DNA from 3 places in the Massilia sp. genome. Region 2 is predicted to be linked to each of the others. Evidence: predicted binding sites of a transcription regulator. Region 2 holds the regulator's gene; each other region holds the start of a gene.

Evidence for each region. The regulator LexA, encoded in region 2, represses DNA repair genes until DNA is damaged. The targets are predictions, from matches to a motif close to ACTGTATNNNNATACAGT.
Region 1: a site for LexA is predicted at 5,414-5,431, ahead of ACK4S9_RS04675 (error-prone DNA polymerase). Genes of this name have one in related genera too.
Region 3: a site for LexA is predicted at 3,522-3,539, ahead of ACK4S9_RS19445 (ATP-dependent helicase). Genes of this name have one in related genera too.

The regions. Positions count from the first base shown of each region.
Region 1 covers NZ_JBKBOV010000005.1:104,437-115,067, forward strand. The annotation lists gene ACK4S9_RS04655 (TonB-dependent receptor plug domain-containing protein) at 1-1,676, opposite strand, end outside; gene ACK4S9_RS04660 (PEP-CTERM sorting domain-containing protein) at 1,958-2,545, shown strand; gene ACK4S9_RS04665 (M61 family metallopeptidase) at 2,646-4,472, opposite strand; gene ACK4S9_RS04670 (PhzF family phenazine biosynthesis protein) at 4,575-5,378, opposite strand; gene ACK4S9_RS04675 (error-prone DNA polymerase) at 5,479-8,661, shown strand; gene ACK4S9_RS04680 (PEP-CTERM sorting domain-containing protein) at 8,781-9,524, shown strand; gene ACK4S9_RS04685 (DUF6624 domain-containing protein) at 9,619-10,266, shown strand; gene ACK4S9_RS04690 (gluconokinase) at 10,263-10,631, shown strand, end outside.
Region 2 covers NZ_JBKBOV010000030.1:6,460-17,090, forward strand. The annotation lists gene ACK4S9_RS15800 (hypothetical protein) at 1-150, shown strand, start outside; gene accD (acetyl-CoA carboxylase, carboxyltransferase subunit beta) at 300-1,172, shown strand; gene folC (bifunctional tetrahydrofolate synthase/dihydrofolate synthase) at 1,242-2,540, shown strand; gene ACK4S9_RS15815 (SPOR domain-containing protein) at 2,553-3,494, shown strand; gene ACK4S9_RS15820 (CvpA family protein) at 3,523-4,011, shown strand; gene purF (amidophosphoribosyltransferase) at 4,062-5,585, shown strand; gene ACK4S9_RS15830 (cystathionine gamma-synthase family protein) at 5,590-6,828, shown strand; gene ACK4S9_RS15835 (sel1 repeat family protein) at 7,143-7,877, shown strand; gene lexA (transcriptional repressor LexA) at 7,903-8,535, opposite strand; gene rpsF (30S ribosomal protein S6) at 8,775-9,173, shown strand; gene priB (primosomal replication protein N) at 9,201-9,491, shown strand; gene rpsR (30S ribosomal protein S18) at 9,534-9,824, shown strand; gene rplI (50S ribosomal protein L9) at 9,862-10,314, shown strand; gene ACK4S9_RS15865 (replicative DNA helicase) at 10,420-10,631, shown strand, end outside.
Region 3 covers NZ_JBKBOV010000045.1:23,570-34,200, forward strand. The annotation lists gene ACK4S9_RS19415 (phosphoribosyltransferase) at 1-78, opposite strand, end outside; gene ACK4S9_RS19420 (Hsp20/alpha crystallin family protein) at 198-668, opposite strand; gene fghA (S-formylglutathione hydrolase) at 776-1,633, opposite strand; gene ACK4S9_RS19430 (chromate transporter) at 1,694-2,272, opposite strand; gene ACK4S9_RS19435 (chromate transporter) at 2,269-2,856, opposite strand; gene ACK4S9_RS19440 (hypothetical protein) at 2,905-3,081, opposite strand; gene ACK4S9_RS19445 (ATP-dependent helicase) at 3,566-5,656, shown strand; gene ACK4S9_RS19450 (phosphohydrolase) at 6,000-6,644, opposite strand; gene glpD (glycerol-3-phosphate dehydrogenase) at 6,765-8,321, shown strand; gene ACK4S9_RS19460 (glutathione S-transferase family protein) at 8,387-9,001, shown strand; gene ACK4S9_RS19465 (chemotaxis protein) at 9,132-10,010, opposite strand; gene ACK4S9_RS19470 (HAMP domain-containing protein) at 9,994-10,631, opposite strand, start outside.

The DNA.
Region 1 (10,631 bases), on a different contig from region 2:
TTCGGGGCCAGCACCACGTCGAGCGGCTGGCCGTTCACAAAATCGGTGAAGGTCGACGAGAAGTAGACCTGCTGCAGCGACGGCGCGCGAAAGCCGGTGCTCGCGGAACCGCGCAGCAGCAATGCCGGGTTGATCCGGTATGCGGCGGCGAGCTTGCCGGTGGTGGTGGCGCCGAAGTCCGAATAGCGCTCGTGGCGCAGCGCCGCCTGCAGCTTGAAGCCCTCGGCGAGGTCGGTCTCGAGGTCGAGGTAGGCGGCGTTCGAGTGGCGGTCGTTGTCGGTCTGGTCGCCCGGCTGGAAGCCCGGGAAGCCCTGGCTGCCGGCATTGCCGCCCACGCCCACGCCGTCCGCGTCGATCCAGGAACCCGGTTCGCCCGCCTTGATCTGGTAGTTCTCGCGGCGGTGTTCGAAGCCGAAGGCCACGTTCATGCCCTTGCCGATGCCCTCGAAGAAGCGCGAGAAGTCCAGGTTGGTGGTCGCCTGGCGGAACGAGAAGCCGCCGGCGTCGAACATGCTGGCGCTCCTGCCCGGCCCGCCGCGCAGCAGGTCGAGGTTGGCGATCGACGCGTTGAGCGTGTTCGCGATGGTATAGCGCATGCGGTTCTGGCCGAAGGTCTGCGACAGGTCGGTGTTCCATTCGCCCAGGCGGAAGCGGTAGCCGAGGGTGCCGTAGTGGTCGTTGATGTCGCCGTTGATGAAGGGGACGAAGCCGTTCGGGTACATCGCGGCCGAGTTGCGCGAAGGGATGTCCTCGGAGCCCAGGCCCTCGCGCGCCCAGGCGGCCGAGGAGGCGTCGCGGTTCTGGGCGCCGGCGGTGACGTACAGCTTGCCGTCGCCCGCCGGGAATTCGCCGTTCAGGTAGACGGTGCTGTTCTGCGACTTGGTGTCGCCGATGATGCGCGAGTTGCCTTCCTCGGCGCGGTTGGAGCGGCCGCGGTCGTAGTATTCGCCGGTGATGCCCAGCACGCCGCCGCCCATGGCCACGCCGCAGTAGGCCGAAGCCAGGTAGTTGTCGCCGTCGCCCTCGGTGTACTGGCCGAAGCCCGCGACCATCTCGCAGCCCAGGCTCTTCTTCAGTTCGATGTTGAGCACGCCGGCGATCGCGTCCGAGCCGTACTGCGCGGCGGCGCCGTCGCGCAGCACCTGCACGTTACGGATGGCCATCAGCGGGATCGCGTTCATGTCGGTGCCGGTGTTGCCGCGGTTGCGCGCGCCGAACAGGTTGACCAGTGCGGTGGTGTGGCGGCGCTTGCCGTTGACCAGCACCAGGGTCTGGTCCGAACCGAGGCCGCGCAGGGCGGCGGAGTCGATCAGGTCGGCGCCGTCGGCGCCGGTCTGGCGCGTCGAGTTGAACGAGGGCGAAACGTTGTTCAGGACCTGCGCCAGGTCGAACTGGCCTCCCTGTTCGGCCGCCTTGGTCATCGGGATGAAGTCCACCGGCACCGGCGTATCGATATCCGAGACGTTGCCGACGCGGCGCGAGCCGACGATGCTGACGCTCTGGATGCCGCCGCTACCCTTGCTGTCCTGGGCCGCCGGGGTGCCGGCGGCGACCGGGGTGGTGGAGGGCTCCTGGGCAGCGCTCTGGGCGAAGGCGGCCGGGATCAGGGTAGCGAACGCGGCGCCGCCGTACAGGGCGCGCAGGACCGACTGGGGGAGGCGTTTGAGTGTGAGCACTTGGTTACTCCGAGGGAAAATTGAATACTAAACAATCCCGTGAGAGGGCACCAAGCCGCTGTATCATTAACACAACGTTGTAAATATATAACTCTCATTTATTCCATGGGCGTGACCGGTAGCGCCAGACGGGATATGTCGGAAAAATTTACATGATGAGCTGCTGTGGTGATGTCGATTTTATAAGTTGCTGATTTGCATGCGTTTTTTCCTATTAGCACGATTAATGCTTATAGACAATTGTTAGTCTATTCACATACACATAACCAGGGAATAAAAAAATGCAGATCATTAAACACCTTGCTATCGGTATCGTCCTCGCCAGCGCCTTCACGGCTTCCGCAACGGCTGCGGTCGTCCAGACCGGCACCGGCAGCGGCACCTACGATGGCTTCCAAGCCTGGGGTCTGTACGACCTGTCGACGGTCACCTTTGCCAAAGGCACCAACCTGGTCACCGGCCTGACCTCCAGCGCCATCGCCTACGACCAGGGCTGGGGTGGTGTATCGCCGAATGAAAACCGCGTCCTCATCACGCTCTACCAGGGCAACAAGCTGCTGTGGGACACGCAGGTGGCGGGCGCCGGCCGCCATACCTACGATACCCAGTATTTCGACATCGCCAACAACACGACGGCGCTGACGGGTCTGAATAACGCACTGGCTGCGATCAAGTGGAACGACAACGCGGCCGTGACGATGCGCATGCAGGCCAACCCGCTCGGCTATGGCGGCTGGGAACTGCACGTGCGCGAGGCCACGTTCAGCGTCACGTCGGTGGCGAGCGAGGTGCCGGAACCGGCATCGCTGGCCTTGCTGGGCCTGGGCCTGGCAGGCCTGCTTAACGCCCGCCGCAGGAAGAACGCCTGAACATCCCCGGATGACAAAAGCCCGCTCGTCGCCGAGCGGGCTCTTTTTTGTTTCGTGCGGTGCCGGGTGCGGCGCAAGGGCCGCACGGCACGCTAGTGCATCAAGGCTTCCTTGCCGCCGATTCTTCCTTCGGCCACGCCACGCCGAACCAGGCGGCGCCCAGCGCCTTCTGCGCGTCGCTCGCCTTGTCCGCGGCCTTCAGCTTGGCCTTGCCCTTCGGCTGCTGCAGCGGGGTGAGCTGCTTTTCCACCAGTTCGTCGCGGCGGAACAGGTGCACCTTGAACGGTGCGGTCTTCAGCAGCGACATCTTGTCGCCGATGTCCTTGGCGGACACGCGCAGGCCGTTCACCGCCACCAGCGTATCGCCCGAGACCACACCGGCCTTCCATGCCGGGCTGTCGCGTTCGACGACGGTGACCAGCGCCGGGTCGCTGCCTTCGCGCAGGGTCCAGCCGGCCCACCATTCGGTCTTCTGCTCCTGGTCCTTCGGCACGTCGACCAGCTTCTGCAGGCCGACCTGGGCCAGCAGGGTGTCGAACGGGATCTCGGCGGTGCCGTCCACATACTGGGCCCACCAGCCGCTCCAGTCCTGGCCGCTGACGCTGCGCAGGGCCGCCAGCACGGCGGGGACGTCATAGCCGCCCTGGGCGGTCGAGTGCTTCTCGAACAGGATGCGGTGCATGTCCTCCAGCCCGCGCTTGCCGCCGGTCTGGCGGCGCAGTTCGATGTCCATCATCAGCGCCAGCAGCTGGCCCTTGGAGTAGATGTTGACCGAGGCGTTGCGCGCGCGCTCGCCGCCGACGGCGATCCACTCGTCGAAGCTGGCGTCGGCCGCGCTCTGCTGGAAGCGGCCCGGCTGGTGCAGGTAGTCGTCGATCAGCTTGGCGTAACCCTCGAGGAACTCCTCGCGCTTCTGCAGGCCGGCGCGCAGGACGATCAGCTCGTCGTAATAGGAGGTGTGGCCTTCGGCCACCCACAGCAGGCGGTTGTAGTTCTCGTTCTGGTAGTCGTAGGGAACCATCTCTTTCGGACGGTAGGCCTTGACGTTCCAGGTGTGATAGAACTCGTGCGCGGCGACGCGCAGGAAGTTCAGGTAGTCCTTGCGCGGGGCGAAGGTCCAGCGCGGCTTCTGGATGACGGTGGAGTTGGCATGCTCGGTGGCGCCGCCGACGCCGTCGGTGGCGTGGACGATGAACAGGTAGCGCTGGAACGGATACTGGTTGCCGTACATCTTCGCGGTCTCGACGACGATCTTCTTCAAGTCGGTCATCATCTGCTTGCCGTCGTGGTTGCCGCGGCCCCAGATCGCCAGTTCGATGGTACGGCCGGCCACCTTGTCGGTGTAGAACTCGTGGATGCCGGTCTCGATCGGCGCGTCGATCAGCACGTCGTAGTTCGGCGCCACGAAGCAGTGGTCGCATGCCCCGCTGTCCATGCCCGAACGCGACTTCCAGCCCTGCGGCACATCCAGCTTGACCGTGACCTTCTCCTGGCGGAAGGGCGCCGCGTAGACGAACACGCCGCTGGCGTCGAGATAGGCATGGGTGTCGTCGATGTGGCGGGTGCGCTCGCCCAGCAGGTTGGCATACAGCTCGTACTGCACCGTCACCGCGTCGCCCGGCTTGGTACGGACCTGCCAGGTGCCCTTGTCGGTCTTGGCGACCGCCAGCGGCTGGCCCTTGGCGTCGAAGGCCTTGAACAGGCGCACGCCGTTGGCGAGGTTCAGCATGTTGTAGCGGCCGGTGCGCCAGTTCGGCATCGAGACGTCGAGCGTGGTGCCGGCGGTGGCCGGGAAGGTGGCGCGCACTTCGGCCAGGTGCTGTGCCGCATCGGTAATGCGCAGCTGGTAATCGACGTCGGCGCGCGCGGTAGCGCTGGCGCCGAGCAGGATCAGGGGGAGGGCGTAGGCAAGGAAGGGTGGTTTCATGTCCGCGGTTGGTCTGGCTCTGCTTGAGCGCTAGTGGATATCCGCGGAAGTGTAGCTTAGCTCGCACCGGACGGACAGTGCATTCTCCTGTATGTACGGATCTTATCGCGAGATGCTTGTGACGACGGCGGCGGGTTCGGCGCGGCCGCCGACCAGGATCGCGCCGTCTTCCACCCGCGTCCGGATCAGGCAGGCCTGGCCGGTGGCATGTCCCTGATGCAGCACGATGCCGTGTCCGAGCAAGGCGGTGAGCGCGCCCGCCGCCACGCCGGTGGCGCTGTCTTCCAGCACCGGATCGAGATGGTTGAAGTTGCGGCCTTCGAAGCGGTCCGCATCAGGCCCGTCTCGCAGGTGGCACCAGGCGTAGATGCCGTTGATGCCGGCTTCCTTGCCCCAGGCCGTGACCGCCGCCAGGTCCGGCCGCAGGCCGTGCAGGGTGGCGGCGTCCGGCACTTCGACCAGCAGCTTTGGACTGCCCACCGAGGCGACGCGCGGCGGCGATACCGACACGAAGCCGGGCGCAGCGAGCAAGTGCTCCAGCAGGCCGGTTGCCAGCGCCGGCTGCGCCACTTCCTGCGCCTGCAGGCGAACGAAGCAGGCGCCGCCATCGCGCTGGAGTTCGAGCCGCTGGCCGCGCATCGCCGTCGTCACCGCCAGGATAGAGGCATCGGGATGGCGCGCGAACAGCACGTGCGCCACGGCCAGCGTCGCATGCAGGCAGAGCGGGCTGCGCATGTGCGGGTAATAGAAATCGACGACCTCGCCGTCGAGGAAGACGCAGGTGGTGTTGCGCGCTTGCGCCAGCGCGCGGCGTGCTTCCTCGTTCGCCTGGCCGCCCTCGATCACGAGGGCCGGGTTGCCGTCGCCGGCGTGTTCGCCAAAACAGCTCAGTGCATGAATCCGCATGCGTTTCTCCTTGTCGAGCGGCTCGTCTCGGTTATACTGTGTTTTTATACAGTATTGCCGGTTTGTCCAGCATTGTAGCTCCTTCCTTCCCCCTTTGCCGATGACCGATCCGTTCCCGCCGCCACCACAGGTTTTGCCTCCCTATGCGGAGCTATTCTGCCTGTCGAATTTCTCCTTCCTCGAAGGAGCCTCTCATGCGGAGGAACTGGTGGCGCGCGCGGTCCAACTCGATTATTTCGCGCTGGCGCTGACCGACGAATGTTCATTGGCCGGCGTGGTGCGCGCCCATGCCGAGGCGAAGAAGGCCGGCCTGCACCTGGTGATCGGCGCCCACTTCCACCTGAAGAACGCGGACGGCAGCCCGGCGCTGTCGCTGGTGCTGCTGGCCAAGAACCGCAACGGCTACGGCAACCTGTCGGAACTGATCACCCTGGGGCGCACCCGCAGCGCCAAGGGCACTTACTTCCTGACGCCGGACGACCTGGCCCGGCCTGCGCCGGAGTACGCGCACCTGAAGCACATGCCGGACTGCCTGGCGATCCTGTTGCCGCACTACCCCTCGCACGAGGCGGCGGGCGTCGACCGCCTGCACGGGCAGGCCGCCTGGATGGCGAGCACCTTCCCGGGGCGCGCCTGGCTCGGCCTGGTCCTGTTGCACCGCGCTTTTGATGAGCCGCACCGCGCGACGCTCGAAGAGGTGGGCTGGCAGCACGGCCTGCCGATCACGGCGCTCGGCCACGTGGTGATGCACGTGCGCTCCCGTAAACCCCTGCAGGACACGCTCACCGCCACCCGCCTCAAGAAGCCGGTGGCCGAATGCGGCTACGGCCTGGCCCAGAACGCCGAGCAGCACCTGCGTTCGCGCCTGCGCCTGGCCAACATCTATGGACGCGAGGCGCTGGCCGAGACGCTGCGCATCGCGCGCCTGTGCACTTTCTCGCTCGACGAACTGCGCTACGAATACCCGGACGAAGTGGTCCCTCCCGGCATGGATGCCAGCAGCTTCCTGCGCCAGGAAACCTATATCGGTGCGCACCGACGCTTCCGCGACGGCATTCCGGCCAAGGTGCAGGCCCAGATCGAGCACGAGCTGGAGCTGATCGCCGAGATGAAGTACGAACATTACTTCCTCACCGTCTACGACATCGTGCGCTTCGCGCGCTCGCAACACATCCTGTGCCAGGGGCGCGGCTCGGCCGCCAATTCCGCGGTGTGCTACTGCCTCGGCATCACCGAGGTCGACCCGGCGCGCGCCAGCCTGCTGTTCGAGCGCTTCATCTCCAAGGAGCGCAACGAGCCGCCCGACATCGACGTCGACTTCGAGCACCAGCGCCGCGAAGAAGTCATCCAGTACATCTATTCGAAATACGGGCGCGAGCGGGCGGCGCTGGCGGCGGTGGTGATCAGCTACCGTCCCAAGAGCGCGCTGCGCGACAGCGGGCGCGCGCTCGGCATCGACCTGGCCATCGTCGAGAAGGTGGCCAAGACCCACCACTGGTTCGACAGCCGCGCCGATTTGCTCGGGCGCCTGGCCGAGGCGGGACTGGACCCGGAGTCGCGCCTGGCGCAGCAGTGGGCGACGCTTGCCGACAAACTGCTGAACTTCCCGCGCCACCTGTCGCAGCACCCGGGCGGCTTCGTCATCGCGCGCGGCAAGCTGTCGCGCCTGGTGCCGATCGAGAACGCCACCATGCTTGACCGCAGCGTCATCCAGTGGGACAAGAACGACCTCGAAGAACTCGGCCTGATGAAGGTCGACGTGCTGGCGCTGGGCATGCTGTCGATGATGCGCCGCGGCCTGGAACTGGTGGGCCAGCGCTACGGCAACCTGTTCGAGATGCAGGACATCCCGGCCGACGACAAGGCCACCTACGACATGATCTGCGCGGCCGACACCGTGGGCGTGTTCCAGATCGAGTCGCGCGCCCAGATGAGCATGCTGCCGCGCATGCGCCCGCGCCGCTTCTACGACCTGGTGATCGAGGTGGCCGTGGTGCGTCCCGGCCCGATCCAGGGCGGCATGGTGCATCCTTATTTGCGGCGCCGGCAGGGCCTGGAGCCGATCCATTATCCGAGCCCCGAGATGAAAGTGGCGCTGGAGCGCACCCTGGGCGTGCCGATCTTCCAGGAGCAGGTGATGCAGGTGGCGATCCTCGGCGCCGGCTTCACGCCGGGGGAAGCGGACCAGCTGCGGCGCGCGATGGCGGCCTGGAAGCGCAAGGGCGGATTGGAGAAATACTACGACCGCATCGTGCGCGGCATGCTGGAGCGCGGCTACACGCTGGAGTTCGCGGAGGCGATCTTCAGCCAGATCCAGGGCTTCGGCGAATACGGCTTTCCCGAATCGCACGCGGCCAGCTTCGCGCTGCTGGCCTATGCCAGTTCCTGGCTCAAGTGCCACGAGCCGGCGGCGTTTCTCTGCGCGCTGCTCAACAGCCAGCCGATGGGTTTCTACAGCCCCTCGCAGCTGGTGCAGGATGCGCGCCGCCACGGCATCGAGGTGCGCCCTTGCGACGTCACCATCAGCGGCTGGGACTCGACCCTGGAAGAGTTCGACCCGGTCGACCGGTCGCGCCAGCCGGCGGTGCGCCTGGGCTTGTCGCTGCAGCGCGGGCTGAAGCAGGAAGTGGCCCTGCGTATCGAGATGGCGCGCGCGGTGCGTCCTTTCGAGAGCGTGGCCGACCTGGCGCGCCGCGCCCAGCTCGACCGGGGCGATTTGCAGGTGCTGGCCGGGGCCAATGCGCTGCGCTCGCTGGCCGGGAACCGGCGCGAGGCCCTGTGGCAGGCGGTGGGGGCAGTGCCCGACCGCGACCTGCTGCGCCCGACCACGCCGCAGGAGGAGCTGCCGCGGCTGGAGGCGCCGACCGAAGCCGACGAGATCGTGGGCGACTACCGCGCCCAGGGCCTCACCCTGGGCCGCCATCCGCTGGCGCTGCTGCGCGAAGCGCTGCTGGCCAAGCGCTTCGTGCCGGCCTCGCTTCTCGCCGACTATGCCGATGGCCAGCTGGCGCGCGCCTGCGGCCTGGTGACGGTGCGCCAGCGCCCCGGGACGGCCAAGGGCGTGCTGTTCATGACGCTCGAGGACGAGACCGGGAACATCAACGTGATCGTCTGGCCCACCCTGGTGGAGCAGCAACGGCGCGAGGTGCTCAATGCGCCGCTGCTCGGGGTATATGGGGTCTGGCAGAAGCAGGGGGAAGTGCGGCACCTGGTGGCCAAGCGGCTGGTGGACATGTCGCACCTGCTGGGCAAGCTGCGCGCGCCGAGCCGGGATTTTTGCTGAAGGCCCGTACGCTCGCTTACTGCCGAGTCGTTTTGCCGCCACAGCCAGGCCCATACGTGTGGGCCATCGGCGGCGTTTGGTGCTAGCTTCTCCGGCACAACCCGGCAAGCGGAGGTCGCATGAAACCGATCGTCAAGGCCCTGGCAACAGTCAGTGTTTGCGCCATCCTGTCTTCACCTTTGCAGGCAGGTGCCCAACAGATTACCTGGTCGATGAGCGGTATCGTCGACCAGGGCAGGGACGACCTGAACCTGTTCTTCGGTAGCCCAGGCGAGGTCGTATTCCTCAGCGGCCAAGCCTATACCATGTCGCTCACGGTCGATGCGGCGGATTTCGATTACATCCATTCGACGTCCAGGTTCACCGATTACTCGGGCGCCAGCGTCGGTTTGCAGGGCACGCTGACGATGAACGGGAAGACGCTCACGTGGACGACGCCAGCTTCGTCTTCTACCGTCTACCTGGAACTCGCGCCCGAGCTCTATTCCCCGGGCAACCGCCAAGCCATGAGCATGCGAACGGCAGCCCCCCGCGAGCCCGGTACCGGCGAGCGCAGCATCGTCGCCCGGCATGAAGCGGTCACCTTCGACTGGCCGCTGCTGGCAAGCACGAACCTGGAGCAGGAGATCAGCTTCCCCGAATTCATGCGCGGTGCGGTGTCCGCATCGCACTTCGAGGCCACCGGTATGGGGGCGGTGCCGGACCTGACGACCTGGTTCGTGGGGAGGACGACGAGTGCGGCCTGGACGGTGAGTGCGGTGCCGGAACCCGGGCAGGTCGGCATGCTGGCCGCCGGCCTGCTTGCCCTGAGCCTGGCGCGCCGCCGGCTCGCTGGCCGCTGCCGGCGACGGGCGCTCGCCTGACCGGCCCGGCATTGCCGCGCATGTGACAATGCGCGCATCTTCGACGCGCAGGTTTTCGCTAAGCTGGAGCCGACCCATCGACTCCGGAGACGACATGAAGCCTTCATACCAGGGACGGCTGCTGGCAGCGGCCCTCGTCCTGTACGGGTGCTGTGCCGGCACCCACGCGGCCGGCCCGACGCACGCGGCATTGCGCGCCGAACTATTGAAGATGGAAGCGGGCGACCAGGAGGTCCGCCAGCTCGCGGCCAAGGGGGACTTCAGCCGCTGGGTGGCCGTCGACGACGCCAACCGGGCGCGCCTGAAGCAGATCGTTGCGGCGTATGGCTGGCCGACCGTCGCGATGGTGGGCCAGGACGGGGCCACGGCCGCCTGGCTGATCGCCCAGCACGCCGACCGGGACCAGGCCTTCCAGCGCGAGGTGCTGGCCTTGATGGAACCCCTGGTGCGGCAAGGGCAGGCATCCGGCAAGGACTTCGCCTATCTGTACGACCGTACCCACTACCCGCAACGCTTCGGCACCCAGGGCAGCTGCGTCAGCAGGACCGAGTGGCAGCCTTTCGAGATCGAGGATATCGCCAGGGTCGACGAGCGTCGCAGCGCGGTCGGCCTGCCGCCGCTTGCCCGGTACGCGAGCTTGGTCAAGGAACACTGCGCCAGTCCCCACATGGCCTTGCACAGCGCTGCGCACCCGAAGCGGACAGTCGCCGTTCCCCGGCAGGCGACGAGCCTGGAGCCATGATGAAGCGGCGCGCGGAGCAACCGCAAGGGACGGCGTGGGTGGTGATGGGCGTGTGCGCCTGCGGCAAGAGCGAGATCGGCGCACGCCTGGCGCAGGCCCTGGATGCGCCCTTCATCGAGGGCGATCGCTTCCACCCGCCCGAGAACGTGGCGAAGATGTCGGCCGGGATCCCGCTCGACGACGAAGACCGGCGCGGCTGGCTGCAGGCATTGCGCGCCGAGATCGAGCGCGCATGGAAGACGGATCCGGTGGTCGTGCTGTCGTGCTCCGCGCTCAAGCGCGCCTACCGCGACGTGCTGCGCGGCGACGGTGGCAAGGGAAACGATGTGCGTTTCGTCCACCTGCATGGCGAGCGCGACCTCATC
Region 2 (10,631 bases):
ATGACGCTGTTGATTGCTCCGCTTGTGTATGGCTTGCTCACCTTTCTTTTTGCCGGCCTGGTGGCATGGCTCTACAACCTTGTCGCCCGGCGGGTCGGCGGTCTGGAATACAGCATCGCAGACATGTCCGACGCGGCCGCCAAGACCTGAAGGCCCATGAGCAGGAAACACGGGGACGCCATCTGGCGTCCCTTTTTGTTTGATGTCGGAATGGCAATTGGCAGGGCGACATGATTCGACAAGCGGGACGCTTGCGGCTACACTACCGCCACTTCGAAGACTTGCCGCAAGGAGAAAAGATGAGTTGGCTAGAAAAACTGCTGCCCCCACGGATCCAGCGCTCCGATGCCGCCAAGAGCAAGACCATGCCCGAAGGGCTGTGGGTCAAGTGCCCGTCGTGCGAATCGGTCCTGTATCGCGCCGACCTGGAATCCAATCAGCACGTTTGCCCCAAGTGCGACCATCACATGCGCATCCGCGCCCGCGAGCGCCTCGATGCGCTGCTCGACGAAGGCGGCCGTTATGAGATCGGCCAGGAAGCCCTGCCGGTCGATACCCTGAAGTTCAAGGATAGCAAGAAATACCCGGACCGCCTCAAGCAGGCCATGGACGCCACGGGCGAAACCGATGCCCTGATCGTCCAGGGCGGCTCGATCATGAGCCTGCCGGTCGTGGTGGCCTGCTTCGAATTCGAATTCATGGGCGGCTCGATGGGTTCGGTCGTCGGCGAGCGTTTCGTGCGCGGCGCCCAGGTGGCGCTGGAGCAGAAGGTGCCCTTCATCTGTATCACCGCCACCGGCGGCGCCCGAATGCAGGAAGGCCTGCTGTCGCTGATGCAGATGGCCAAGACCACCGCCATGCTGACCAAGCTGTCGGAAAAGAAACTGCCGTTCATCTCCGTGCTGACCGACCCGACCATGGGCGGCGTCTCGGCCTCGTTCGCCTTCATGGGCGACGTCGTCATCGCCGAACCGAAAGCCCTGATCGGCTTTGCCGGTCCGCGCGTGATCGAGAACACCGTGCGCGAAAAGCTGCCGGAAGGCTTCCAGCGCGCCGAGTTCCTGGTGCAGAAGGGCGCCGTCGACATGATCGTCGACCGCCGCAAGATGCGCGAAGAAATCGCCCGCCTGCTGGCGCTGCTGCAAAACCAGGCCGCCGACGCGCTGGCCTGATTCACCCCGGTGCGGGTGCCCATGCATCCGCACCCGTGCTTCCCGCACGCATACCGACGTCTCCATCCAATGCCTACTCTCCCGACCACCTTGCCCGACTGGCTGGCGCTGCTCGAGTCGCGCCATGCCGAAACCCACATCGACATGGGCCTGGACCGCGTCCGCGCCGTCAAGGAACGCATGGGGCTCGCCTTCAGTTGCCCCGTGATCATGGTGGCCGGCACCAACGGCAAGGGCTCGACCTGCGCCATGCTGGAAGCCATGCTGCTGCAGTCCGGCTACCGCGTCGGCCTGTACATCAAGCCACACTTCCTCGACTTCAACGAGCGCGCCCGCATCAACGGCGAGATGGCGTCCGATGAAGCGCTGGTAGCCAGCTTCGATGTGGTGGAAGGCGCGCGCGGCGAGGTCTCGCTGACCTACTTCGAGTTCACCACGCTGGCGATCATGCACCTGATTTCGCAGGCCGGCGTGGACGTCGCCATCCTCGAGGTCGGCCTGGGTGGGCGGCTGGACGCGGTCAACGTGGTCGACGCCGACGTGGCGATCGTCACCAGCGTCGACATCGACCATACGGATTACCTGGGAGACACCCGCGAGAAGATCGGTTTTGAAAAGGCCGGCATCTTCCGCCCGGGCAAGGCCGCGATCTGCAGCGACCCGGTGCCCCCAACAACGCTCATCGAGCATGCGGAAAGCATCGGCGCCGACCTGTGGCTGCTGGGGCGCGACTTCAACTACCAGGGCGACCAGCAGCAGTGGAGCTATGGCGGGCGCGGCCAGCGCCGCAATTCGCTCGCCTATCCGGCCCTGCGCGGCGCCAACCAGCTGCTCAATGCCTCGGCCGCGCTGGCGGCGCTGGAAGTGCTGCGCATGCAGCTGCCCTGCGGCGCCCAGGAAGTGCGCGCCGGCCTGGCCATGGTCGAGCTGCCGGGACGCTTCCAGGTGCTGCCGGGCCGTCCGACCCAGGTGCTGGACGTGGCCCATAACCCGCACGCGGCAAGCGCCCTGGCGCACAACCTCGGCAACATGGGCTTTCACCGCTACACCTATGCGGTGTTCGGCATCATGGAAGACAAGGACATCGACGCCGTTGTCAACCCCCTGAAGGGCATCGTCGACCACTGGTGCGTCACCGCGCTGCCTTCGCCGCGCTCGAGCGACCCGCGGCAACTGGCCGAAAAGCTCGCGGTATTGAAGCCCGCCGGCGCGAAAGAAGACGATTTTTCGGTCGCCGCCTTCGCTACGCCAGCCGAAGCCTATGCGAATGCCGTGAGCCGGGCTGGGGAGAATGATAGAATTGTGGTCTTTGGCTCGTTCTATACGGTCGCCGGCGTCATGGCGGCCCGCAAACACTCTCTTCACTGATATTAGAAACGCATGGGCTTGTTCTCGTTCGGTAGCAAAAACAAGCAAGACACTGTCCGGGACAGCGGCCATTTCGTCAAGGATGACGACGCCGCTTATGGGCAGCAGGCCCGCGCCAAGCGCGCCACCCACGCCGGCGAAGGCGCCACCCGCGGCCGCGGCCGCGCCGGGGCCGATCCGATCCTGCCCGAGAAGAAGCGCGCGCGCCGCCGCCTGGTAGGCGCGATCGCGCTGGCCCTCGCCGCCGCGGTCGGCCTGCCGATGCTGCTCGATTCCGAGCCCAAGCCGCTCGGCGCCGACATCGCCATCAACATCCCATCGAAGGACAAGGCGGCGCCGCTGCCGGTGCCGGCCGCGGCCACCGTCGACAGCGGCGAGGAGATCGTCGAGCCGACCGACGACCCGACGCTCGCATCGGCCCAGCCGCCGGCACCCGCGACCAGCGTGTCGCCGCCGCCGGCCGATCCGCCGCCGGTCCGTACCCTCGACATCGCCCGCGCCGAGTCCGCCGCGGCAAGAGCCGAAGCCCGGCCGGAACCGGCCAAGCCCGAGCCCAGGCGCGAGCCGAAGGTCGAGGCGCATCCGAAGGTCGCCGACCTGGAACCGAAGAAGTTGGAGAAGCCGGCCGAGAAACCGCCGGTCAAGCCGGTCGCCGCGACGCCGGCGCCGGTCCAGAGCGACGCCGCGCGCGCCATGGCCATCCTGGAAGGCAAGCCGGTCGTGAAGGCCGGCGGCCCGTCGCAGAAATACGTGGTGCAGGTGGCCGCGCTGGCGACCCAGCAGAAGGTCGATGAACTGCAGGGGCGCCTGCGTGCGGCAGGCGTGTCCTCCTTCACCGAACGGTCCGGCGACCTGATCCGCGTGCGCGTGGGCCCGTACACCAAGGAAGAGGGCGAGAAGATCCGCTCGAAGCTGATCGCGATGGGCCTGTCCGGCTCCATGGTGCCGCTCTGATCCAGTATTCCAGGCAAGGGTTGGCGGCGTGACGATTTTCGATTACCTGGTCTTGTTCGTACTGGTATCGTCGGTCATCATTTCCACCCTGCGCGGCCTGGTCAAGGAGATCCTGTCGCTGCTGGGTTGGATCGTGGCCTTCGTGGTGGCGAACGCCTACGGCGCCCAGCTGGCGCCGCTGCTGCCGGAGTTGCTGCCCGGCGAGACCGCGCGCCTGATCATGGCCTTCGTGCTGCTGTTCCTCGGCGCGCGTATCCTGATGGGCCTGCTGTCGCTGGCGATCGGCGCCCTGATCGCGGCCAGCGGCCTGAGCCTGGCGGACCGCGGGCTGGGCGGATTGTTTGGATTGGCGCGCGGCATTGTAATCGTGCTGGCCGCCGTCATATTGTGTGGGATGACGTCCATCCCACAGCAGGATTTCTGGAGGAATGCGTTGCTGTCACCCATGGCGGAAACCGGAGCACGCACCGTCAAGCCCTTTCTCCCCGCTGCCCTGGGGCAGCACATCAATTTCTGAAGTCGGTTTTCATTTTTTGTAATCACGCAGTCCAGTTTTAGGAGCGCACCATGTGTGGCATCGTCGGCGTCGTCTCGAACAATCCCGTCAACCAGCTTCTGTATGACGCCTTGCTGCTGCTGCAGCACCGCGGCCAGGACGCGGCGGGTATTGCAACCAATCACAGCAGCATGTTCTCGATGTACAAGGCCAACGGCCTGGTGCGCGATGTGTTCCGTACCCGTAACATGCGTACGCTGCAGGGCAACACCGGTATCGGCCACTGCCGCTACCCGACCGCCGGCTCCTCGAGCGAGGAAGAAGCGCAGCCGTTCTACGTGAACGCGCCCTTCGGCATCACCCTGGCCCATAACGGCAACCTGACCAACCAGGCCCAGCTCAAGGAAGACCTGTTCAAGAACGATCGCCGTCATATCAACACCGACTCCGATTCGGAAGTGCTGCTCAACGTGCTGGCGCACGAGATCCAGGAAGCGGCCGACGGCTACAAGCTCGACACCGACGCGGTGTTCAAGGCGGTGGCGGCCGTGCACCGCCGCGTGCGCGGCGCCTACGCCGTCGTGGCCCAGATCGCCGGCCACGGCATGCTGGCCTTCCGCGATCCGTTCGGCATCCGTCCGCTGTGCCTCGGCGTGAACGAGACCGAAGCCGGCACCGAATACCTGGTGGCCAGCGAATCGGTGGCGCTGGAAGGCCTGGGTTTCCGCTTCGTGCGCGACATCGCGCCGGGTGAAGCCGTCTTCATCGGCAACGACGGCACCTTCCACGAGCGCCAGTGCGCCGAGAACCCGTCGCTCAATCCCTGCGCTTTCGAGTACGTCTACCTGGCCCGTCCGGATTCCGTGATCGACGGCGCCTCGGTGTACGCGACCCGCCTGCGCATGGGCGAATACCTGGCCGACAAGATCCGCAAGGAGATTCCGGTCGACGAGATCGACGTGGTCATGCCGATCCCGGATTCCTCGCGTCCGGCCGCGATCCAGCTGGCGCTGAAACTCGGCGTCGAGTACCGCGAAGGCTTCATCAAGAACCGCTACATCGGCCGCACCTTCATCATGCCGGGCCAGAACATGCGCAAGAAGTCGGTGCGCCAGAAGCTCAACGCGATCGCCTCCGAATTCAAGGACAAGAACGTGCTGCTGGTGGACGACTCGATCGTGCGCGGCACCACCAGCCGCGAGATCGTGCAGATGGCGCGCGACGCCGGCGCCCGCAAGGTGTTCTTCGCCTCGGCCGCGCCGCCGGTGCTGTACCCGAACGTGTACGGCATCGACATGCCGACCCGCGACGAGCTGATCGCCCACGGCCGCACTGTCGAGGAAGTCTGCAAGGAGATCACTGCCGACCGCCTGGTCTATCAGGACGTCGATGCGCTCAAAAAAGCGATCTCGGACGTCAACCCGGCCTTGAAGAATTTCGAGGCGTCCTGCTTCGACGGCGTTTATGTCACCGGCGACGTGACCCCGGAATACCTGGATCGTCAGGAATCCGCGCGCCACAAGGGCGGCAGCAAGGGCGTCGAGGACGCGGCCACCAACCAGCTCAACCTCAACCGTCCGGCCACGGCGGAGTAAGACCATGAGCGAGCAGAAGTACGGTTTCACCACCACCATCCTGCACAACGACCGCAGGAAGAGCATCGAGCAGGGCTCGCTGCACAAGCCGGTGCACACCTCGGTGGCCTTCGGCTACAAGGATGCGCGCCAGCTGGCCTCGGTCTTCCAGGGCAAGGAGCCGGGTTTCCGCTACGGACGCCAGGGCAACCCGACCGTCGGCGCGCTCGAGGACAAGATCACGATGATGGAAGACGGCGTCGGCAGCATCTGCTTCGCCACCGGCATGGCCGCCATCGGCGCGCTGTTCCAGGGACTGCTGCGCGCGGGCGACCACATCGTTTCGTCGTCTTTCCTGTTCGGGAACACCAACAGCCTGTGGCAGACGGTGGCGGGGCAGGGCGTGGCGGTCGACTTCGTCGATGCCACCATTGCCGCGAACGTCGAAGCGGCGCTCAAGCCGGAAACGCGCATGGTGTTCGTGGAGACCATCGCCAACCCGCGCACCCAGGTGGCGGACCTGGCGCGCATCGGCCAGCTGTGCCGCGAGCGCGGCATCCTGTACGTGGTCGACAACACCATGACCACGCCCTGGCTGTTCCGCCCGAAGGCGGTGGGGGCGGGCCTGGTGGTCAATTCGCTGACAAAGTCGATCGGCGGCCACGGCATCGCCCTGGGCGGCGCCCTGACCGACACCGGCCTGTTCGACTGGAGCGCCTACCCGCACATCGCGGCCAATTTCCGCAAGCAGCCGGCCGCTAACCAGGGCCTGGCCCAGTTGCGTGCCAAGGCCTTGCGCGACTTCGGGGCGGCGCTCGGGCCGGAAGCGGCCCACCACATCGCAGTGGGCGCCGAGACGCTGGCGCTGCGCATGGAACGTACCTGCGCCAACGCGCTGGCGCTGGCGCAGATGCTGGAGCGTGATGAACGCGTGGCAGCCGTCCACTATCCGGGCCTGGCCTCGCATCCGCAGAACGGCATCGTCACTGAGCTGTTCCGTGCCGGCGGCTCCCTGATGAGCTTCGAGCTGCGCGAGGATATCGACCCCTTCGACTACCTGAACCGCCTGAAGCTCGGCATCCCGGCCAGCAACCTGGGCGACACCCGTACCCTGGTGATCCCGGTGGCGCACACGATCTTCTTCGAGATGGGCCCCGAGCGGCGCGCCAGCATGGGCATCGCCGAATCCCTGATCCGCGTCTCGGTGGGCATCGAGGACACCGCGGACCTGCTGGCGGATTTCCGCCAGGCGCTCGACGCCTGAGCATGACGGCAACCCTTGGGTTGCCGTTTTTTTCGTAGGGTGGGGGCTGCACCGCATTGCTGGATCAGCCACTCGCGTGGACGCCGCCCACGCGTTCAAACAGCAGGTTAGCCGTGCCACTGTTCTTCGGAGCGTTGAACGCGTGGGCGGCAGTCACGTTGTCGATATGCCGGCCTTCGAGGTGGAGCCGCCCACCCTACGGAAAAAGTGCCGCTCCTTCAAAACGACGCCACTGGCGCCGTTTTGTTTCAGCGGTTGAGCAGGGCGGCACATGCCGCTATCATGGGATTTCTTTTCACCTGATCTCCCTGCCCATGAAGACCAAGCTGTTCCTTGCCTCCCTGCTGCTGTGCGGCGCCGCCTTTGCCGGCGAACTCGAAGACGCCAACGCCCTGTTCGAGAAGAAGGACTACGCGGGCGCGCTGAAGATCTACACCAAACTGGCCAATGCCGGCAATCCGGCCGCCCAGCAGGCGCTGGGCCAGATGTATTTCTACGGCGAGGCGGGAGAGGTCGACGAAGCGAAGGCCACCGATCTGTTCAAGAAAGCCGCCGCCAAGGGCAACAAGGTCGCGATCGCCTCACTCGAGTTGCTCGACCAGCGCGTCAAGCGCCGCAAGGACATCGACTACTGGATCAAGGGCTACGACGGCGAAGACCTGAAGTCGGGCGAGTTCCGTTGCGCCACGCCGCGCATTCCGGCGATGTCGAAGGTGAATGCCGACATCGACCGCATCGGCGCGGCCGTGCAGACCTGGCAGGACTGCTACAACAAGTACGTCACCAACCTGAACGCGGCGATGCCGCTGACCCAGCGCGTCCCGAGCGACATCCGGAAGCTGATGAACAAGGAAGAGCTCGAAAAATCGAATGCCCACCTGGCGCAGTTGCAGGAAAACCTGACCGAGGAAGCCAAGGTGAGTTCGAAGCTGGTGCTGGCGGACTACGCCGCATGGCGCTCGGCGACCGACGCCTATGTGACCGAGCACAACCAGATGGTGAAGTCCGCCAAGAAGGATTCCCACTGGGCGGACAAGAAGATCCAGTAAGCCGCCGCGCTGGCGGCTTGGCGAATCAATGCCAGCTGCGCATCAGGCCGACAGCCAGGCCTTCCAGGGCAAACTCGTCTTCCGGCGTCACCTGGATCACCTTGAAATCGGGATTCTCCGGCAGCAGTTCGACCAGGTTGCCGGTCTTGCGGTAGCGCTTGACGGTCACTTCCTCGCCCAGGCGGGCGACGACGATCTGGCCGTTCTTGGCGCTGTCGATCTTCTTGACCGCCAGGAAGTCGCCGTCGCAGATGCCGGCATCGCGCATCGACCAGCCCTTGACCTTCAGCAGGAAGTCGGGGCGCGCCGAGAACATGGCGGCGTCGACGGAGTAGGTGGCTTCGACGTGTTCCTGGGCCAGGATCGGCGAACCGGCGGCGACGCGGCCGACCAGCGGCAGCGACATCATGAGGTTGGGCGGCGGCATCGGGATCTGCTCGACCGAGGCGCCGACCAGGCGGATGCCGCGCGAGGTGCCCGGCGAAATCTCGATGGCGCCCTTGCGCGCCAGGGCCTGCAGGTGTTCCTCGGCGGCATTGGCCGACCGGAAGCCCAGCTCGGCCGCGATTTCGGCGCGGGTCGGCGGAAAGCCGGTGTTTTCGATCGCTTCCTTGATCAGGTTAAGGATCTGTTCTTGCCTTGCAGTGAGCTTGAGCATGGGTGTTATACGGCACTAGTTGTAAGAGCAGACTGTATTTTTGTACAGTATTCTGATATGCGCAAGGGCAAACACGGGAAAACTGTAAAAAATTTGTGCAGCACCGCGCATCCGTGGCGCCGGGGCATGCCCGGGTTCCCATCCGGTGATTTTTCAGGCTATAATCGAAGGCTTTCCCTTCCCACACTCGTCTTGACGCCGAGGTGGGCATTTGTTTAAACGTCCTTAAGGAGTGTTGCATGCGTCATTATGAAATCGTTTTTATCGTCCACCCGGACCAGAGCGAGCAAGTTCCGGCGATGATCGAGCGTTACAAGACCACGGTGACCAGCCGCGGCGGTAACATCCATCGCGTGGAAGACTGGGGCCGTCGCCAGATGGCTTACCAGATCCAGAAGCTGCCGAAGGCTCACTACATCTGCATGAACATCGAGTGCGACAACGAGACCCTGGTCGAGCTGGAAACCGCATTCAAGTTCAATGATGCCGTCCTGCGTCACCTGACCGTCAAGATGAAGAAGGCCGAAACCGCACCGTCGCCGATGATGAAGTCGGTCCAGCGCGAAGACGCAGCCAAGAGCCACCGCGCGGAAGCAGCTGCTGCTGCCCCGGCCGCTGCCGCTGCCGCTGCCGCCTAAGTTTTTCTCGGGAATTCGTCAAGCGCAGTGAACCGGTTCCAGCTCATCGCGACAATCGCGGAGCGAGACGTCCTGCGTTTCACCCCGGCCGGCGTCCCCATCGTGGGCGCGATCCTGATGCACGATTCGCAGCAGGTCGAGGCCGGAGTGGCAAGGCAGGTCGCGTTTGAAATCCCCGCGCTCGGCGCGGGCGAGATTTCGGGCAGGCTGGAAAGCGCCGAACTCGGCGCAGCCTACCGCTTCGACGGATTCCTCGCACGGAAAAACCGCAACAGCAAAGCCTTGGTGTTTCACATCATTGATTTCAGTGCCGCCTAACAGTAGGTTGGCGCAACTTAGATTAGATACAGGAGCCTCGAAATGGCATTCGGTAAAAAGTTCGACAAAAACAAAGCTAAAGAAAAAATGAAGCGCAAACAGCAGAACCCGCTGTTCAAGCGCAAGAAGTTCTGCCGCTTCACCGCCGCCGGCGTTGAGCAAGTGGACTACAAGGACGTCGACACCCTGAAGGACTTCGTCCAGGAAAACGGCAAGATCATGCCGGCACGCCTGACCGGCACCAAGGCGCACTACCAGCGCCAGGTCGACACCGCCATCAAGCGCGCACGCTACCTCGCGCTGCTGCCGTACACCGACCTGCACAACGCTTAAACAGCGGCACGTCAGTCAGAATACCTGGAGAATAAATATGCAAGTTATCCTGCTCGAAAAAGTCGTCAACGTCGGTAACCTGGGCGACGTCGTCAAAGTCAAGGATGGTTACGCACGTAACTTCCTGATCCCGCAAAAGATGGCACGCCGCGCCACCCAGGCCGCCGTGGCCGAGTTCGAAACCAAGCGCGCCGAACTGGAAAAAGCAGCAGCTGAAAAGCTGTCGGCTGCCCAGGCGCAAGGCGACAAGCTGAGCGGCATGACCGTCACCATCGCCCAGAAGGCGGGCGTGGACGGCCGTCTGTTCGGTTCGGTCACCAACTTCGACATCGCCGAAGCCCTGAGCAAGCAAGGTTTCCCGGTCGAAAAGTCGCAGGTTCGCATGCCGACCGGCCCGCTGAAGACCACCGGCGAATTCCCGGTTGCCGTCGCTCTGCACACCGACGTCGTCTCGGAAATCACCATCGCTGTGGTTGGCGAAGCCGCCTAAGCTGCTGTTGTATAAATGAAAAAGCCGGGTTCGCCCGGCTTTTTTTATCTCCGGAAACTCGCCAATTATTTCAGCCGTGTGACCGGAAACGGTATAATGCCCGCCATGAATTCCCCATCCGATCCGCAAGTCGATTCCCTGCGCATCCCGCCGCATTCCATCGAAGCAGAGCAGTCCGTCATCGGCGGTCTCCTGCGCGATAACGCGGCCTGGGACCGCATTGCCGACTTCATGCACGCAGAGGATTTCTACCGCTACGACCACCGCATCATCTTCGAGCAGATGGTCCGCCTGATCAACGCCGGCAAGCCGGCGGA
Region 3 (10,631 bases), on a different contig from region 2:
GCCGGCGAGGTGCCGCAGGCCGAGCGCCAGCTGGCGGCCGGCGTGGGTGCGGTCTCGATAGCCTTCGGTGTCCGGCATGGTGAAGCGCATAGAACGAAACGAGCCATGGTGGAACGCAAAACGGCCGCGCCGCGCCGCGGCAGGGCGCCGCAACGCGGTACGCGGACCATGAACGGCGCCGCCTTACGGCCGGGCGCTTACTGGATGGTCAGGCGGCGTGCTTCAGTGCCCTGCTTTTTGGGCAGGCTCAGCTGCAGTACGCCGTTCTCCAGCTTTGCCTGTGCCGAACCGTCGTCGACCTCGGTGGGCAGGGCGAAGCTGCGCATGAATTTGCGTGCGGTGCGTTCAGCATACACCACGGTTTCACCCTCGCGGCGTTCGTTTGCCGAGCGGCATTCCGCCTCGATGGTGATGCGCTGGCCGTCGACCGACACCTTGACGTCCTCCTTGTTCACGCCGGGAAGTTCGGCCTGGATTTCGTAGGTTTTCTCGGTTTCGCTGACGTCCACGCGCGGCGTCGCGGCGCCCTCGCCAGCCCATTGCCCGCCCTGTGCGAGCGGGGCGAAGAAGTCCTGGAACATGCTCTCGACCATGCGCCCGAACTGGTCCTCGACGGCTCCCGGACGGTAGGCCGGGAGCGGGCTATTGCCTCGTCTAATGAGATTCATGATGGCCTCCATGGATAAAGACTGAGAGTGCCGGTGGGTGCCGGCAATGTCTTTATAGGATGGAGGCAGGTGGTTTTCAAGCGGGCGCAGGCGTGTCCGCCCGGGCTTCAGCCCAGCAGCCTGCGGTGGAAGCGCAGGTGGTCCTCCACAAAAGTCGAGATGAAGTAATAACCGTGGTCGTAGCCCTCATGCCGGCGCAGGCTCAAGGGCTGGCCGGCGCGCGCGCAGGCTTCCTCGAAGGCGTCCGGATACAGCTGCTCGGCCAGGAATTTGTCGGCCAGTCCCTGGTCGATGAGAATTCCGCCCGGGAAGGGCGCCGTGTCCATCGCGGCCATCAATTCGCTCGCGTCGTACTGGCGCCAGGCTTGCTGGTCGCTTCCCAGGTAGCCGCCGAAGGCCTTCTGGCCCCACGGGCAGCGCATCGGCGCCGCGATCGGCGCGAAGGCCGATACCGAACGGAACAGGGTCGGGTTGCGCAGCGCCATCATGAGCGCGCCATGGCCGCCCATCGAGTGCCCGAAGATGCCCACCCGCGCCGGTTCGGCCGGCAACTGGGCCAGCACCAGCTCGCGCAGTTCCAGGATGTGGCTGTACATGCGGTAATGCCGCGACCATGGCGCTTCGGTAGCGTCGACGTAGAAGCCGGCGCCGGCGCCGAAGTCCCAGCTGTCGGTTTCGCCGGGCGCGCCGGCGCCGCGCGGGCTGGTGTCGGGCGTGACCAGGATCAGGCCTTCCTGCGCGGCCACGCGCTGGGCGCCGGCCTTGATCATGAAGGTCTCTTCGGTGCAGGTCAGGCCGGCCAGGTAGAACAGCACGGGCAGGCCATCCTGCGGCAGGCGCTTGCCTTCGGCGCCGGGCGGCAGGTAGACGGAAAAGCGCATCGGCAGGCCGATCGCGGCCGAATCGAAGCGGTAGAAACGCTGGACGCCGCCGAAGCAGGCATGTTCGCTGAGAAGTTCGAGCATGGGTTCGCTGGATGAGTGGTCGATTCCGCAAGTATGCCCTGTGGCGCCGCAGCGTGCCAGTCAGACGAATCCGAGCGCGCCGAGCAGGGCGCCGGCGCCCAGCAGCCACAACAGGTGCAGGCGGGTGCGCCAGATGACCAGGCAGCTGGCCCCGGCCAGCAGCCAGAGCGGCCAGCTGCTGCGCTGCGAACCGGCGCCGGCGAGCAGCCAGCTGGTGGCCAGCAGCATGCCGATCACGACCGGCGCCAGCCCCAGGCGGAAGGCGCGCACCGCGCGCAGCTCGCGGTTGCGGTGTCCCCACTGTGCGATCTGGTAATTCAGGATGGAAGAGGGCAGCAGGATGCCGGCCATGGCCAGCCCCACGCCGGCCAGGGCGGCACCGAGACTGCCGGTGTTCATGCCCAGGTGCCAGCCCATCAGCGCGACGAACAGCACGTTCGGCCCCGGCGCCGCCTGCGCCAGCGCGATCGCATCGCTGAACTGGGATTGCGCCAGCCAGCCCTTGTCGTCGACCAGGAAGCGCTGCATGTCGGCGCTGACGGAAATCGCGCCGCCGAACTGCATCAGCGACAGCATCAGGAAATGGACGAACAGGCTGAGCCAGTCGCGCCATTCCAGCACGAGCGGCGCCGCCGTCATCGCAGCTTCCGCCAGGCCAGCGCGCAGCCGAGCGCGCCCAATGCGGGCAGCACCCAGGCGAGCGGCACGCGCAGCCAGGCCAGCAGCACGAAGGTGGCCGCGGCGATGCCGGCCGCCCAGGGGAGCGGCACCGGGTTGCGTGCCAGCGCGCTCGCGAGCTTCAGGCCGGTGGCGGCGATCAGGCCGGCGGACACCGCCGCCATCCCGCGCAGCGCGCCGGCCACCGCCGGGTGGCCCGCATACCGCGCATGGAAGGCCGCCAGCGCCAGTACCAGCAGCAGCGGCAGGGCGAGCAGGCCGGCAGCCGCGGCCACCGCCCCGGCCAGCCCGAACCAGCGGGCGCCGATCATGATCGAGAGGTTGACGACGTTCGGCCCCGGCATGATCTGCGCCACCGCCCAGTCCTCGACGAATTCTTCCTGCGTCAGCCAGCGCTTGCGCTCGACGAGTTCGCGCTGCACCACCGCCAGCACCCCGCCGAAGCCTTGCAGGGCAAGGACGGTGAAGGAGACGAACAGGTCCGCCGGCGAGGCGGGACGGGAACGGCCAGGATCGGAACCGGTGGCGGGGGGCGCAGCGCTCATTTCCGGATCATCGCGGGGCGCGCCGGCCTGTCCACGCAGGGCGGGCGCTCAGCCGCCGCCAATGCCCCGCATCACCTTGCCGCTGCCGCCGCAGTTGGAGCAGGGCCGGCCATCGGACAGCTTGCCGCTGCCGGCGCAGGCTTCGCAGACGTCTTCGCCGGCGCCGGGCGTACCGGGGTCGGCTTCGTCACCGGGGTTCAGGTCGGGTTCGGGTTGCATGCTCATGGCGTCCTCGCAGTGGTTGGGGTGCGCGGCCATTGTAGGCGGCGCGCACGCGAGGTGGCGCAGCGCTGGAACGCGCGTATCCGAGGTGAATGCAAGATACGCAAAGATCGGGTTTATACACAAAATTACCTTAAAATAATTTTGTGCGACGCCGTGCCCCTGCGCGACAGCTGCGTGTAAACCCTTGATTTAAGGGGCTATCGCGATTGCCTTCCCAATAGGCAAATTGTTGAAAGCCGCACGGATGGCCGCGTTCGGCGTGTCAAGCCCCCGCTTTTCCACATAGTTATTCACAGACTTTGTGGATATCAGGAAAACTTTTTAATTATTAACTACTTAGCATCTCTTCTGCATGTAAGCCTTGACCTGATGCCAGGCAAGACTGCCCTGCCAATCGTGCGCGGGCTTGACGACGGCAGTTTTCATGCTTGCGCAAGAGAACTGGATAAATGTACAGTACGGCATTTTCCCTTCCGTCCATCTCATGTCCGCCGTCCTCCAACAGCCTGCCGCCGACGATCCCTTTTCCGGCTTGAATGCCGAACAGCGCGCCGCGGTCGAGCACGACATCGGCGCCGCCAGCGTGCGGCCGCTGCTGGTGGTGGCCGGGGCCGGCTCGGGCAAGACCAATACCCTGGCGCACCGTGTCGCGCGCCTGATCCAGTCGGGCACCGATCCCCAGCGCATCCTGCTGCTGACCTTTTCGCGGCGCGCTGCCGGGGAGATGAGCCAGCGCGCCAGCGGCGTGCTGCAGCGGCTGCTCGGCAAGGGCGGCAGCGCCAATGCTGCCCAGCTGACCCTGCCCTGGGCCGGCACCTTCCACGCGATCGGCGCGCGCCTGCTGCGCGAATACGCCGGCCGCATCGGCCTGGACGAATCCTTCACCATCCATGACCGCGGCGACTCCGAGGACCTGATGGGACTGGTGCGCCACGAGATCGGCCTGTCGACCACGGAAAAGCGCTTCCCCTTGAAGGGCACCTGCCTGTCGATCTATTCGCGGGTGGTGAACAGTCGCGAGCCCCTGGCGGCCGTGCTGCAGTCCACCTTCCCCTGGTGCAGCGAGTGGGAAGGGCAGCTCAAGACCCTGTTCGGCGCCTACGTCGACGCCAAGCAGGAGCAGAACGTGCTCGATTACGACGACCTGCTGCTGTTCTGGTCCGAGATGGCGAGCGACCCGGAACTGGGCCCTGAACTGGGCGCCCGGTTCGATCACGTGCTGGTGGACGAATACCAGGACACCAACCGCCTGCAGGCGGCGATCATCACCGGCATGAAGCCCTCCGGCGCGGGCGTGATGGTGGTCGGCGACGACGCCCAGGCTATCTATGCCTTCCGCGGCGCCACGGTGCGCAACATCCTCGACTTTCCGAAGCAGTTCTCGCAGAGCGCCCACGTCATTACGCTGGAGCGCAACTACCGCTCGACCCAGCCCATCCTGGACGCGTCCAACGCCGTCATCGCCGCGGCCCGCGAGCGCCATGCCAAGACGCTATGGACCGACAAGGCCTCGAGCCTGAAGCCGCAACTGGTCCTGATTCCGGACGAGGCCGAGCAGGCGCGCTGGGCCTGCCGCCGCATCCTGGAACACCGCGAAGCGGGCATCGCCCTGAAGTCGCAGGCTGTGCTGTTCCGTGCGGCCAGCCACAGCGCCGCGCTGGAGCTGGAGCTGATGCGGCGCAACATCCCCTTCGTGAAGTTCGGCGGCCTCAAGTTCCTGGAAGCGGCCCACATCAAGGACGTGCTGGCGGTGCTGCGCTTCGCCCAGAACCCGAACGGGCGCATGGCGGGCTTCCGCGTGGCCCAGCTGATCCCGGGCATCGGTCCGGCCACCGCCACCCGCCTGCTGGACGCGGTGGACGCGTCCACCGACCCGGTGGCAGCCGTGGAGGCTTTCGCGGCGCCGGGCAAAAGCCAGGACGACTGGGCGGCCTTCGGCGCCTTGTACCGGTGCCTTCGCACGCCCGGTTTGCGCTGGCCGGCCGACATCGAACTGGTCAAGCAGTGGTACCTGCCGATGCTCGAGCGCCGCTACGACGACGCCCAGGTGCGTGCCGCCGACGTCGAGCAACTGGCGCAGCTTGCGGCCGGTCACGGCACCCGCGAAAGCTTCCTGGCCGAGATCACGCTCGACCCGCCGGAGGCCACCAGCGACCGTGCCGGCGCGCCCTTGCTCGACGAAGACTACCTGATCCTGTCGACCATCCATTCCGCCAAGGGGCAGGAGTGGAAGGCGGTGACGCTGCTGAACGTGGTGGACGGCTGCATTCCGTCCGACATGAGTACCGGGAACAACGACGACATCGAGGAAGAGCGGCGCCTGCTCTACGTGGCGATGACGCGCGCCCGCGAACACCTGCACCTGGTGGTGCCGAACCGCTTCTTCATCAAGCAGCAGGCCCAGATGGGCGACCGCCACGTCTACGCCTCCCGCTCGCGCTTTATCACCCCGGCCATGCTCAAGCATTTCGAAGAGGCGGTGTGGCTCAGCGCGGACACGCAGCAGGTGCGTAAACCGGTGCCCGACAGCGTGCGCATGCTGGTGCGCGAGCGTGCCAGGAACGCCTGGAAATAAGCGACGATCGGCGCATGTTACGGACTTATCCCCCGTGTGTCGATTTTGTAGGAATATGCCCCGGACCCCCGCGCCGCAGGAAAGCGGGGTGTGTGCAAGTCCTTGATTTTTAGGGTTTTTCAATTTGCCTGCGGAACGGGCAATTTGTTGAAACCCGCACCATTGCTGGACTTTCGGCTTGTCAAGTAGTGCTTTTCCACATCTTTATCCACAGTTCTTGTGGATATTGGAAAACTTCCTATAAAATCAAATGCTTACGTTCACAGTTTGAGTTTCCTCAAGCTTGCTCAACGTTTTCGCGCAGCAATGTTGAAGTGTGGGGTAATAAGCCGGTGTTGCCGAATCAGGGGCGTGCGCCGGCGCTGGCCTGTTTCAGGCGATCGAGCTCGGCCAGGAAGCGTTCCGCGGCCACGCCGGGCGGCCACGGCTCCCAGGGCGTGCAGCCGAAATAGGACACCAGCGGATCCTGTTCCAGCACCGCCGCACGGATCTTCAGCGTGCGCTTGACTTCGTCCGGCGTCCAGCCGGTCACGTGCACCGCTTCGCTCGCCGCCGCCAGCCGGTCGGCCTGCTTGTGCAACTTGTGCTCTTTCTCGGTCCAGGCCGGCAAGCCATAGCGCAGGAACACCATCTGCTCGAGGCGCCTGGTCAGGGCGCGAAAGCCCTCGCCCAGGAAGGGCTTGATCACCGAGATCGCATCGAAGCCGAGCAGGCCTTCCTCGGCGTCGTGCAGCAGTTCGCGCAGTTCCTGCAGGGGCGTGGGCCGGGGCGCGGCGGCGCGCCGCAGCAGCATCACGGTGAGCGAGTGCTGGGCCACCGACAGCGGCAGCGGCCAGGCCGAATGTCCGCCCCAGCGGTAGGTGCGTGCAAGGCCCAGCGCCAGGTCGGCGTCGTCCCAGTCGAAGGGGGTCGGGTTGAGCAGGTCCAGGCGCTTTCCAGAAGGCATACGGACCCAGGCGCGCACGTCGGCGCTGGATGAGTTGTGCATGTGCTGATTTTACACACGGCCGACGCATTCTCCGCATAATTGATACAAGCAAAGATGCTCCACTGCCGACTGCCTACACTGGACCGGCCAGGCGGGCCCGATCCGCGTACAGGAGACGAGATGAGCGAGGACACCCTACTCGAGTGCGACGTGCTGGTCGTGGGCGGCGGCATCAACGGCGCCGGGATCGCGCGCGATGCGGCCGGGCGCGGCCTGCGGGTGGTCCTGTGCGACAAGGACGACCTCGGATCCCATACCTCGTCCGCCTCGAGCAAGCTGATCCATGGCGGCCTGCGCTACCTCGAGCACCGCGAGTTCGGCCTGGTACGCAAGGCGCTGCTCGAACGCGAAACCCTGCTGTGCAGCGCGCCCCACATCATGCATCCGCTGCGCTTCGTGATGCCGCACGATGGCGCCCAGCGGCCGGCCTGGCTGATCCGCGCCGGCCTGTTCCTGTACGACCGCCTGGCGCCGCGCGCCTTCCTGCCCGGCTCCGAGGCGGTGGAGCTAAGCGGCCACCCTGCCGGCGCGCCGCTCAAGCCGGCATTCACCCGCGGTTTCGTGTACTCCGACGGCTGGGTCGACGATGCCCGCTTGGTGGTGCTCAATGCGCTGGACGCGTACGAGCGCGGCGCCACCGTGCTGACGCACACGCGCTGCACGGCCTTCGAGCGCCATCCCGCATACTGGATGGCGACGCTGGTGGAGGGCGGGCGCAGCCGCAGGGTCAGGGCGCGCTGCCTGGTCAACGCCGCCGGCCCGTGGGCGGCCCGCGTGGCCCAGGTCGCCACCGGGAAGGCAGCGCAGCGGCGCCTGCGCCTGGTCAAGGGCAGCCACATCGTGGTGCCAGCCCTGTTCGAGCACGACCATGCCTATATCTTCCAGCACCCGGACGGCCGCATCGTCTTCGCCATGCCCTACGAGGACGCCTTCACCCTCATCGGCACCACCGACGTCGAGTTCCAGGGCGACCCCGATTCGGTGGCGATCGCCGCGCCTGAAACCGCCTACCTGTGCGAGCTCGCCAACCGCTATTTCCGGCGCCAGATCGCGCCGATCGACGTCGTCTGGTCCTACTCGGGCGTGCGCCCGCTGCTCGAGGACGAGGCGGCCAGCGCCAGCGCGGCCACGCGCGACTACCTGCTGGGGCGCGATACGGCCGGCGCGCCGCTGCTGTCCGTCTTCGGCGGCAAGATCACCACCTACCGCAGGCTGGCCGAGGAAGCGGCGCACTGGATTTCCGGCGTGCTCGGCCGCCCCCGGCCGGGCTGGACGGCGCAGGCCGTGCTGCCGGGCGGAGACCTGTTCGGCAGCGTACCCGACAGCCGCGCCGTGCTCGACTTCGACCGCTGGGTGGCCGCGTTCGAACACCGCCGCCCCTGGCTCCCGCCCAGCCTGGCGCGGCGCTGGGCGCGGGCCTACGGCAACCGTACCGGGACCCTCCTGGACGGCGCTGCCGGACTCGCCGACCTGGGAGAGGAGGTGGCCCCCGGCCTGTACGCAGCCGAGCTGCGCTACCTGATGCGGCATGAATGGGCCGTCTGCGCGCAGGACGTGCTGTGGCGCCGCACCAAGCTCGGGCTGCACCTGCCGCCGGGCTGCGCGAAGGAGGTCGAGGCCTGGATGGATGCCGCGCGCACGGGCGAGGGGACCGCCCCGCTGGCCGAGCCGGCCTGAGTTCGTGCCGGGCCCCGGCCGGTTCGCGCTATCATGGCCACCCGACTTCAAGGATGGAAAAGCCCATGCGCCTCTACGTCAGTCCCCGCGCACCCAACCCGCGCCGCGTCACCATGTTCATGGCGGCCAAAGGCATCGACGGCATCGAACTGGTCGAGGTCGACCTGAATGCCGGCGGCCACCGCAGGCCCGAATTCACCGCCCTGAATCCGCTGGCGCGCGTTCCCGTGCTGGTGCTCGACGATGGCCGCGCACTGAGCGAGACGCGCGCCATCTGCACCTACCTCGAAGGCCTGTATCCGGAACCGAACCTGATGGGGCTCGATAACACCGAGCGCGCCTTCATCGAGATGGCCGACCGCCGCATGGAGCTGCACCTGATGCTGGAAACGGCGTTGTGCGTGCGCCATACGCATCCGGGGCTGGCGGCGCTGGAGCAGCCGCAGTTTCCCGAGTTCGGCGCGGCGCAGGGGCAAAAGATGCGCGCGACGGCGCGCTGGCTCGACGCGGAGCTGGGCAGGCAGCCCTACGTGGCCGGGGACCGGTTCACGATCGCCGACATCACGGCCTTCTGCGCGATTGAATTCGCACGCGGATTGCTGAAGTTCAGGCCGGGGCTGGAAGGGATGCCGCACCTGCAGGCGTGGCGCGACCGGATCGCGTCTGAAAACAGGGGGTAGTCTGCGACCATTCGAACGGCCGCGTGGGCAGGAAACCTGCCCACCCTACAACTGCATTCGTAGGGCGGGCGGGGTAATTTCGGGCAATGCCCGGAATTACAAACGCCCACGCGGTCAACATTAAGTTGCGTCATCGAACGCGCTTGTACCAGCCCCCGTCCTCGAACAGCGCCTGGTAATCCGCCGCCCCCGCATCCGTCGGCGCCAGCTCGCGGTCCAGTCCCAGCACCCCGAACAAGGACAGGCTGTCGCGGAACAGGCGCAGCACGCGCTGGCGCAGCAGCGGCCCGAAGTCGGGCAGGGCGCGGCGGCAGATGATGCCGTGGAACTCGTTGAACGAGGCGTCCGTCACCAGGCTGTACTGCGCCCAGGTGATGCGCTCGCGCAGGCGCGGCAGCAGGCGCGCTTCGCCGTCCGCGACCTCGAAGTAGTCGCTCAGCCGTCCGACGCCCCCGCTGGCCTGGTACTGCGCCTGCGATTGCGCCAGCTGGGCCGCCGGCAGCGTGGCGTTGCGCACCTCGAACAACAGCTCGTCGCTGCCGACGGTGGCGAACACCTCGGTGCGGCCGTACAGCTTCTCCTCGGCCAGCAGGATCGCCAGCGTCCAGGCCTCGGCCACGCCGGCCGGTTCGGCCAGCCAGACCTTGGGCAGGGCGGTCGGGCGCAGGCTGTCGCCGAGCGCGCTGCGCAGGCGGCGCGTGTCTTCCGGCAGGTCGAACAGCGCCGCCTGCGGCACCGTCAGCGTGCGCACCAGCGCGTGCGCGACGCCGGCCTCGTGCAGAACCCGCTCCTGCAGGCTGGAGATGGTCGCGAGATTGCGCGCGCGCAGCAGCGCGAACAGCTTGTCGCGCAGCCTGGGCCGCGCATAGCCACGGAAATCGACACCGAAGCGCTGGTAGACGGCTTCCAGCAGCAGTTCGATTTCGAGTTCCTCGGTCGCCTGGGCGGCGGCAAACCCGGACCAGGCACTCAATTCACCCATCGCCGCGGCCTTAGTGGAGCCAGACACGCATCATCGACAGCAGCTGGGCCACGTCGACCGGCTTGGTGATGTAGTCCGAAGCGCCGGCGGCGATGCACTTGTCGCGGTCACCCTTCATCGCCTTCGCGGTCAGGGTGATGATCGGCAGCGAGCGGAACTTCGGAATGCGGCGGATCGCCCGCATCGTGTCGTAGCCGTCCATCTCCGGCATCATGATGTCCATCAGGACGATCTCGATGGTCGGATCCTTCTCCAGCACCTCGATGCCGTCGCGGCCGTTCTCGGCGAACAGCACCTGCATCTGCTGGCGCTCCAGCAGTGTGGACAGCGCGAAGATGTTGCGCAGGTCGTCGTCGACGATCAAGACCTTGCGCCCGGCCAGGCCGCCGTCGGCCGCGTGGATCTCTTCCAGGATGCGGCGCTGCTGCTCGGGCAGGCTGGCCTGCGAACGGTGCAGGAACAGGGCGGTCTCGTCCAGCAGGCGTTCCGGCGAGCGGGCGTCCTTCATGACGATGGTCTTGGCGTAGCGCTTGAGCTTGGTGACCTCCTTGCGCGACAGCTCCTTGGCGGTGTAGATCACCACCGGCAGGTCGCGCAGGCGTTCGTTGGCGCCGATGCGGTCCAGCAGGTCGAAGCCCGAGACGTCCG